3 regions of the Marinomonas rhizomae genome follow, and region 3 is predicted to be linked to each of the others. Evidence: riboswitches for the same ligand, from Rfam matches in the RefSeq annotation. Region 3 holds a riboswitch; each other region holds the start of a gene.
What was found. A riboswitch is a leader RNA that binds a small molecule or an ion and turns the genes downstream of it on or off. The one in region 3 is predicted to bind thiamine pyrophosphate.
Positions count from the first base shown of each region.

Region 1 (3,278 bases), 1.7 Mb from region 3:
GTTAGGAGCGGCATTGGCAAAGCGTGAGCTTAAACACACGTTGTCCAACACATTTAGCCAGGGAAGGAGCAAATCTTGCTGTGCCATATACGCAATATGGTCATGCAATACTATATTCTCAGCAGATACGTTATTGCCACTAACCGCAATCTCACCTTGCCATTCCACTTGATCGTCTAGTAGACCAGCAAGATAACGCAATATCGTCGTTTTACCGCTGCCACTACGACCCAGCAGCACCGTCCACTGATTCGCCGGAATGGTCATATTCATCCCTGCTAGCGTTGGTACCGGAGTGCCTTTGTATTGAAGGCCCCCATGACGAATCTTTATGCCGATGATGGCTTTAGCGCACATCTTGATGGCCTGCAAAGAAGTGATGAACTGGGCCGTGGCCTTGACCGATATCTAACTCATCCGCATGGGCAATCGCGCCGGTAATATACTGTTTACCTAACTGAACGGATTGCTGCAGGCTATTGCCCTGAGCAAGGTAAGAGGCAATCGCAGAAGACAGTGTGCAGCCTGTTCCATGGGTATTTTTTGTGACTAGCCGTTTAGCGCTTAATAGCTCAAAGCCATCTTGTGTGATCAAAAGGTCGTTACTGTTTTCGTCCGCCTCTAAATGCCCTCCTTTTAGCAAAACCGCCTTAGCGCCCAATGCACGTAAATCCGCCATCATATCGTTCATTTCGACTTCAGATTGAGGCACGGCATGACCGGTTAGCGCGGCCGCTTCAGGTAGGTTGGGTGTAACAATGTCAGCAAGAGGGAGTAATGTCTCTTTTAACGCGGATATTGCCGAGTGCTTTAGCAATAAATCACCGCTAGTAGCCACCATCACAGGATCAATCACGATATATTTCGGCTCGTATTGGCGTAATTTAGCGGCCACGACCTTGATGATACTGACATCAGCCAGCATGCCTATTTTCACCGCAACAATATTAAGATCAGTAAAAACGGCGTCTAGTTGACTCGCGACATGGTCAAGCGGAATCGGATAAATAGCCGAAACGCCTAGCGTATTTTGTGAAGTAATCGCGGTAATGACAGAACAGGCAAAGCTACCCGTGGCGGACATAGCCTTAATATCCGCTTGAATACCCGCACCGCCGCCACTGTCTGACCCTGCAATGGTAAGCACAATAGGAATATTTTTTGACGCGGTTTGATTCGTTTTTTGCTGTTTAAGGTGTTGCTGTGTAGATGGTGCCATTATCGTTCCTATTAAAGACGTATAGGAACTGACTTTGGCCATTCTGGAGGGATCAAAGATCGGACTCGCATAAGATAGCCGTAATTGCTCGGCTAAAGGCAAAGTGCAAATAGTTCCCTACGCCAGTGCTAACTGAATCAGGTTCTGCGGGTCTCTTTCGATCTCAGCCAATGCATTGGCCCCCCGACTATTTCACAGAAAGGATAACAGGACATTCAGGTGAAAGGTATTCTTTTTTAAACAGCCGACACATACAAAAACGGCCCTCTTTACACTAAAGAGGGCCGTTTGATTTCAGAAGTAATGTACCGTAACAAGGATTTACAACAGCCACATAACGCTATGAAATTTCTCGCAAACTAAGCTCTGTCTCAAACGAATAAAATTTCGCACTTAGACCTGCAACACGTACCCCATAAAGGCGCGCGGTATCGAGATCCCCTTGCGACATTTCTTCAGGTCCAGCATCGGCAGCAACTTGTGCCATTGGACCAAGAAATGACCCCATTCGGTTGATATCATCACGCTGTGACGCTTTTGTATTAGAAGACTTCATTCCCATACCGACCCAAATACCTCTATGCTGAGCCGCAAATAAAGTGAAGTATTGCAGAGTCGATAGCTTGTCACCATTGATACTAGAGCTGTTGGTAAAACCGCCGAACACTTTGTTTTTCCATTGATCTTCGAACCACGGCTTTGATGATGCATCAGCAAACTTCTTGAACTGCCAACTTGGCCCGCCCATATAGGTTGGAGATCCTAAAATCACAAAGTGCGCTTTGCTAATATCAGACCACGCTGTTTCGCTTAACTCACCATTTGCATCAATCGGTAGCAGTTTGGCGTTCGCTCCATCCGCAACAGCTTCTGCCACTCGTCGAGTATGGCCATAACCAGAATGATAGATAACTACCCCTTTCAACTCTGAAGAAAAACTCATAACACACCTCTTAATTTGATTGATAAAACTTGCCCTAAAGACAAAACAAAAAACGCCCGGCTTTTCATCACAGAGCACAACGCAAAGGCTTTTGCCTAAATTGAAATAACAGAACTACCAAAACCAACAATGGAAAAATGACATGCAGCCACTGCTGATATAGTACGAGCGTAATAAGCGCCCCCACTAAAACCAAACCACCTAAAGCAAGACCAGCCTGCCGCAATTTAAGCGACGACTTGGTTTGCCAATAAGCACTTAAAAGCTCAAGTGCCGCGGTGATGTAATGGAAACCATCGGGGTAACCCCAACGGCTGTAGTCTTCAAGCAAGGGAGCAGGAGGAAACACATTCAACAATCCCGCAAAGACAAAAAAAGCGACCAACAACCAAGTCATAAAAAATTGGTAAGAAAACAGTTTCATCTGACTACTCTCCTAGCTATCGCAATGTTGGCGTAGTTTGCTTACCGGACGGCATGCGAGTAGGCGCGGTACGTTCAAGCATCCAGCCAGGATATTCCGGAACCAGACGACTAACAGAGTCCAGAATAGTTAGATCTTGCTGATCTAACTGGATCTCTACTGCTGCAAGGTTCTGCTCTATTTGATCGAGGCGTTTTGCTCCTGTAATCACAGACGTTACAAAAGGCTTACTCAATACATAAGCAAGTGCCACGGCAGCAATAGAAGCATCATGTTTTGCTGCAATCGGTCGCATAGCATCAACACACGCCCAAACTTTGTCCCTATCCACAGGAGGAAAGTCAAAATTGGCACGCCGCCCTTCGCCTTTTGAGTCTGGCGAAAATTTTCCTGATAGCAGCCCGCCAGCCAAAGGAGACCAAGCCAGTAATCCCATCTTTTCTTCCATTAACATGGGAGCCATTTCACGCTCTAAATCTCTCCCAGCCAAAGAAAAATAGCCTTGCACCGTTTCAAATCGCGCAAAGCCTTCTCGCTCAGCAATGCCCTGTGCTTTCGCGATCCGCCAAGCCGCCCAATTAGACAAACCGATATAACGAATCACTCCTCGCGAAATAAGGTCATCAAGTGTACGAAGTGTTTCTTCAATGGGCGTAACAGGATCGTTAGCGTGAATTTGATATAGATCGATG
Region 1 is NZ_CP073343.1:4,050,570-4,053,847, forward strand. It holds gene KDW99_RS18980 (ABC transporter ATP-binding protein) at 1-357, opposite strand, end outside; gene thiD (bifunctional hydroxymethylpyrimidine kinase/phosphomethylpyrimidine kinase) at 347-1,219, opposite strand; TPP riboswitch at 1,317-1,415, opposite strand; gene KDW99_RS18990 (flavodoxin family protein) at 1,560-2,162, opposite strand; gene KDW99_RS18995 (DoxX family protein) at 2,230-2,586, opposite strand; gene KDW99_RS19000 (aldo/keto reductase) at 2,603-3,278, opposite strand, start outside.
Region 1: it holds a riboswitch for thiamine pyrophosphate, as region 3 does, so the genes downstream of both, thiD (bifunctional hydroxymethylpyrimidine kinase/phosphomethylpyrimidine kinase) here and thiC (phosphomethylpyrimidine synthase ThiC) in region 3, are expected to answer to the same signal.

Region 2 (3,278 bases), 1.0 Mb from region 3:
TACGGCGTTTTAAGAAAACCTATAAACATTATCGTGCAAAAGAAGCCTTTGGCTTTTGGTCTTCTGTTGAAGCGGATTTATGGATTCATTGTGCGTCTGTGGGGGAGGTACTGGCCGTTCGTCCTTTGGTGCTTCAGTGGCGTGAAAAGTATCCTACGCAAAAATTGTTAATTACTACAATGACACCAACGGGTGCAGAGCAAGTGGTTAAAACCTTCCCTTTTGCTGAGCATCGATATTTGCCAATGGACTGGCGCTCAAGTGTTAAAAGGGCGCTGAAAAAGCTGACTTGCAAACATTTATTGATTGTTGAAACTGAGCTTTGGCCAAACTTGTTGCAACTCGCTAAGTATAAAGGTCTGCGTGTTGAAGTTGTGAACGCACGCCTTAGTGATCGTTCTTTTCTACGTTATAAAAAGTTTTCGACTATTTCTAAGTCTTTGTTTGCCTTGCCTGACTGCTTTCTGGCTCATGCCCAAGCTGATGCTGTGCGCTTTGAAGAGTTGGGAGCGAAGAAAGTATTGGTGACAGGAAGTATCAAATTTGATCTTGCTGTCCCCCCTGAAGTATTCCAAGCCAATTGGCGTGGGCAATTAGGGGCTCGTTTTATCTGGGTGGGAGGCAGTACTCACCGAGGTGAGGATGAAATGCTCTTGCGTATTCATAAGGTGCTCTTACAGAAGTACCCTGATGCGTTATTGATACTGGTTCCTCGTCATCCCGAACGTTTTGAAGCCGTGCAAAGTTTGGCAAAACAGTATTTTGATCGAGTTGCGCTTCGCACTCAAACATCTCTCGATCAATGGACTAACTTCGAAGTGGTGGTCGGAGATTCTATGGGGGAGTTGATGCATTATTATCAAGCATCTGACTTGGCGTTTGTTGGTGGTAGCTTAATTAAGCGCGGTGGACATAACCCTATTGAGCCGGCTTTACTTGGTAAAGCTATTTTGGTTGGACCATATACCTTTAACTTTTTAGATATTACCGAACAGCTTTTACAGGTAAATGGCGCGATTCGTTGCCAAGACGAGGCGCAATTAGAGAAAGTTGTCATTGATCTAGCGGGGCAGTCGTCTCAGCGCTTCCGTCTTGGACAAGCTGCATTGCGTTTCGCAGAAAAAAACCAAGGAGCTGTTACTAGAGTGCTTGCCGAAATAGACTTCCGTTGATCGACTCTTTACAATGAGCGCTCATTATCTCATGGGGTGTTTTAGCATTTAATAAATGTTAAAGCTGAGAAGCGGATTGACCGCTAACCCACCGAACCTGATCCAGATCATGCTGGCGTAGGAATCGAGATAGCAAGTTGAGCTACCAACATGTGTAGTGGCTCAAATATCATTCTTGCCATTTCCCCTGTACGCCGCTCACTTATTTTAGGAGCGACACTTTGAAACCCTTTTCTTTATCCTCTCTTTTTTCTGCGGCTGCCGTTAGTCTTAGTGTGGTTATTTCGCCTGTAACATTGGCGACTGACACTCTAAATGTTTATACCTATGATTCGTTTGCATCTGACTGGGGGCCTGGTCCTAAGATAAAAGCTAATTTTGAGAAAGAGTGCGGCTGTAAAGTAAATTTTGTTGCGTTGGATTCTTCGGTTGGTATCTTGTCTCGTGTGCAGCTGGAAGGTAAATCGTCACAAGCAGATGTGCTTTTGGGACTAGATCTCAATCTAATGGAAGCAGCAAAGCAAACAGGCTTATTAATGGATCATAATGTTGATACTTCTGCCGTGACGATTGCTGGTGGCTGGTCTAATAAGACCTTTGTGCCATTTGATCAAGGTCATTTCGCCTTTGTTTACAACTCTGAAACGCTTGCAAACCCACCAAGGAGTTTGAAAGACGTAGTAGATAACCAAGATTTACGAGTGATTTATCAGGACCCTCGTACTAGTACACCGGGGCTTGGTTTATTGCTATGGATGAAATCTGTTTATGGGGACAATGCTGCAGATGCCTGGGAGCGCCTGTCTTCTCATACAGTAACGGTCACGAAAGGCTGGTCCGATGCATACGGTTTATTCTTGAAAGGCGAGGCGGATGTAGTGTTGAGTTACACGACTTCTCCTGCTTACCACATTGTTGCCGAAGGTGAGAATAAGTATAAAGCTGCAACTGCTAGTGAAGGGCTTTACCCACAAATTGAAGTGGCCGCTATGATGAAAGATGCACCTCATCCCGCGTTGGCTAAGCGTTTTATGCAGTTTATTCTACAGCCAGGATTTCAATCGACTGTCGCTACGGGGAACTGGATGTTGCCAGTGGTTAAGCTTGATGAGAAATTGCCAGCGGCTTTTGATAGTGCTTTAAAGCCTACAAACAATTTGGTCTTGCCAGCAAAAGACGTCGCGCAGTATCGAAAAGCGTGGATTAATGAGTGGTTAAATGCCACGACTCGATAATAGGCGTTAAGTTGCTTTCTTTTCGAGCTGTAAAAGGGTTGTGGCCAGCGCTATTGGGCGTTGGTTTTTTCCTGTTAATGGGGGCTGCCAGTTTGGCGGCTCTTTTGCGTTATAGTGAATTATCCTCCTGGTATGGTTACCTGCAGCAGCCTTATCTTTGGCGAGTTGTGCGCTTTTCCTTATGGCAAGCCTTGCTAAGTAGCGGTATTAGTTTGCTTATTGCTATTCCTGTTGCTTCTTGCCTTATTCATCGCCGGTTTTATGGGCGTGCCGCTTTACTTCAATTGTTTTCCGTCTCCATGGTGGTGCCAACCATTGTGGCTATTTTAGGATTGGTGGTTGTTTATGGACGAACTGGATGGTTGAACCAGTTGTTTGGGGTGCAAATTCCCTTATATGGTTTGGTGGGGATTTTATTAGCCCACGTGTTTTTTAATATGCCATTGGCGGTACGTCTTTTGTTGCAAGGGTATGACTTGATACCTTCAGGGCAGTGGCGCCAGGCTTCGCAGCTAGGGTTCTCTCGGTGGTCGGCTTTTCGCTGGATTGAATGGCACTATATTAAAAAGGTTCTGCCTGGTGCCTTTGTGTTAATTTTTATGTTGTGTTTTTCGAGCTTTGCTGTAGTGCTAAGCTTAGGCGGAGGGCCAAAATTTAGTACTTTGGAGGTTGCTATTTACCAAGCACTTAGGTTTGATTTTGATCTTGATAAAGCCAGTTTTTTAGCTTTGCTTCAGGTGTCGATATGTACTTTATTTGCGATTATTGTATATCGCTTAGCACCTATTAATCGTCAAGATGTGAGTTTGTTGGCGGTAAAAAGTTATGAGCTCAAAGATTCTGTTTGGGCTAAAACCGCTGATTTTTTAGT
Region 2 is NZ_CP073343.1:3,337,692-3,340,969, reverse strand. It holds gene KDW99_RS15775 (3-deoxy-D-manno-octulosonic acid transferase) at 1-1,172, shown strand, start outside; TPP riboswitch at 1,195-1,314, shown strand; gene thiB (thiamine ABC transporter substrate binding subunit) at 1,394-2,407, shown strand; gene thiP (thiamine/thiamine pyrophosphate ABC transporter permease) at 2,419-3,278, shown strand, end outside.
Region 2: it holds a riboswitch for thiamine pyrophosphate, as region 3 does, so the genes downstream of both, thiB (thiamine ABC transporter substrate binding subunit) here and thiC (phosphomethylpyrimidine synthase ThiC) in region 3, are expected to answer to the same signal.

Region 3 (3,278 bases):
TTTTGCTGCTGAAATAATTCGTCCACTTCATTTTGAGTCAGGTTTTGGATCGCCATCCATAATTTTGCTTGATTTTCTTCGCCTTCGTTAAGGGGAAGGTTGTAGGTTAAATCCATGCGAAGGTCGACGACTTCTAGCCAATTTCCAAAATGTTCAAGGATGGATGCTCTTGTTTCTTTAAGTTTATTTTGATTGTCCGGATGGCGCGCAGCAATAAGCTGATTTGCTTGCTCTAGATAGCTTTTAGATTCAATTGAATCATCCAAGTAAGACGCAGACAAAGCAGCTAATAAATAGGCTTCAAATTGAATAGAAGAAGGCGTTGTTAAAAGCTTGTCTTCTAAAATATCAATGGCCTGTTGAAACTCACCTTGCTCATACAGATTTTTGGCAGAGAGGTAAGCATCGGCCAGCGCTTTGGAAACATCGGTTGTTTTTTTTGGGTGATAAATACTAGGCGGCAAAGTTCTTTCTTGTGAACCGCTATTTTTTGCTTGGACCCTGTTTTGTGGCTGCTCCATATTTAAATTCATGGAATTACAGGCGCTTAGCAGAAAAGTACAAAGAGTTAATGATATGATGCGGTAATTAATTAGGCTCATAAGCTTATAAAATGACAAATAAAAGAGGCAACATGGTACCACATAGTTCTGATGATGCGAGAGGGTCGCTGTACATAGTTGCCACTCCAATTGGCAATCTAGATGATTTCAGTAAGAGAGCAGAGCAAACTTTACGCGATGTAGACTATATAGCCGCAGAAGACACTCGACACACTCGCCGCTTGCTCAATCATTTTGCGATTGAAGCGAAGCTATTTTCAATTCACGATCACAATGAAAAAGATAAAGCTAACTACGTTGCCAGCTTACTAGAGGAAGGCAAAAATGTTGCCCTAGTCTCTGATGCGGGTACGCCACTTATTTCAGATCCTGGCTATCATGTGGTGCATGCATTACGAGAGCAAGGTCATAAAGTCGTGCCGATCCCTGGTGCTTGCGCGTTGATTTCAGCATTGTGTGCTTCTGGTTTGCCTACCGATCAGTTCTTTTTTGCTGGCTTTGTTCCTGCTAAATCCAAAGGTCGTTGTGACTTGTTTGAATCTTGGAAGAAGCAAACTGGCACCGTGGTTTTTTATGAATCTACTCACCGAGTTTATGACTCCATTGCGGATGTACAAAAAGTCTATGGTGAGGATGCTCAGCTGGTTTTAGCACGGGAAGTAACGAAAACATTTGAGACATTTTTATCCGGAACGGCCTCTGAAATACTTGCCAAGTTCGATGCAGATGCCAACCAAATGCGTGGTGAGTTTGTCGTTATGCTGAGTTTTACGCAAGAGAGCGGTAATGAAGCCGAATTAGAAGCGAAGCGTATTCTGACGATTTTGCTAGAAGATTTACCGGTTAAGCAAGCGGCAGTTATGGCGGCGAAATTAACGGGTGAGAAGAAAAATTACCTCTATAAAATGGCGCTGGAAATGCAAGCCGAGTAGTTTTTCGTTGATTGGTTCCTCAAACACTTGCTGAAAATGTGGGTGTTTACATTCCGATAAGACTGGGTATACTCAGCCCTACTTGTCGGAGTGCCATTTGGCTGAGATCGCATAATTAAATGCGGGATCCGCAGAACCTGATCGGGCTAATACCCGCGTAGGAAACAAGAAAGTCTCTATTTTTCTTTTCTGCATCGAATGAACTCCTGATTTTTATGGAATCGATGCGGTCATATGTCTACAGCATCCTTTCCTAATAAAATTCAGGGTTCATGTTTTGCAAATTAACGCCAGTAGTGCGTTTGCCTGTAAAACAGCACCCCAGACAAGCAATTCTCCATTTTTTAAATAAGGGAAGTGCTATGTCGACTACGAATAAACCTCAAAAAAAACCAAGCAAATTGTCTAAAAAACAGACTCGAGAAGAAACGCGCCAAGCCGCCAAGTCTTTTATCGAATCATTACAAGCCAAGCCTTTTCCAGCGTCTGAGCGCATATATTTGAGCGGATCAGACGATTCGATTCGCGTTCCTATGCGTAAGATCAACTTAACCGATACACCGATTGGTTCTGATCCAGATAACCTGACTTTCGAACCCAATGAAGCCATCTATGTTTATGATTGTTCTGGTCCATATGCGGATCCGCACGAAAATATCGATGTGTATCGTGGTTTGGCGCCAATGCGTGCTTCTTGGATCGACAAGCGCAATGACTCCGAGGTGTTGCCCAGTGTGTCGTCAGAATTTGCGCAATCACGTTTAGAAAACTCGGCTCTGGATGAATTGCGTTTTAAAGAGTTACCTAAAGTACGCAAAGCGCGCCAAGGCAAGTGTGTGACGCAAATGCATTACGCTCGACAAGGTATTGTTACGCCAGAAATGGAATACATCGCTTTACGTGAAAATCAAAATATTGATGCAATCAAGAGCGAATTATTATTGAAGCAGCACCCAGGTCAAAGCTTTGGGGCGAATCTACAAACACGCATTACGCCAGAGTTTGTTCGTGATGAAGTGGCAAGAGGTCGCGCCATCATTCCAAACAACATTAATCATCCAGAATCTGAGCCCATGATCATTGGTCGTAATTTTTTAGTGAAGGTGAACGCCAACATTGGTAACTCTGCCGTGACGTCTTCCATTGAAGAAGAAGTAGAAAAACTGGTGTGGTCAACTCGTTGGGGCGCAGACACTGTAATGGATCTATCGACCGGTAAAAACATTCATGAAACGCGTGAATGGATCTTGCGTAACTCGCCCGTGCCAATTGGCACCGTACCTATTTATCAAGCTTTGGAAAAAGTCGATGGCGTGGCCGAAAATCTTAACTGGGACGTGTTTCGAGATACCTTGATCGAGCAAGCGGAGCAGGGCGTGGATTACTTTACTATTCATGCCGGCGTTTTGCTGCGCTATGTGCCCATGACGGCGAAACGCCTGACGGGCATCGTGTCTCGCGGTGGTTCTATCATGGCGAAATGGTGTTTGGCGCACCATACAGAAAGCTTCTTGTACGAGCGCTTCCGCGAGATTTGTGAGTTGTGCGCGCAATACGATGTGGCCTTGTCGCTTGGTGATGGCTTGCGTCCGGGGTCTATCATGGATGCCAATGACGAAGCACAAATGTCGGAACTTCGCACCTTGGGCGAGTTGACAAAAGTCGCTTGGGAGTACGATGTGCAAGTGATGATCGAAGGGCCGGGGCACGTGCCAATGCAGCTTATCGAAGAGAATATGACCGAGCAGCTGAAGCATTGTCACGAAGCACCCTTTTACACGTT
Region 3 is NZ_CP073343.1:2,326,384-2,329,661, reverse strand. It holds gene KDW99_RS11045 (penicillin-binding protein activator) at 1-521, opposite strand, end outside; gene rsmI (16S rRNA (cytidine(1402)-2'-O)-methyltransferase) at 635-1,495, shown strand; TPP riboswitch at 1,572-1,676, shown strand; gene thiC (phosphomethylpyrimidine synthase ThiC) at 1,858-3,278, shown strand, end outside.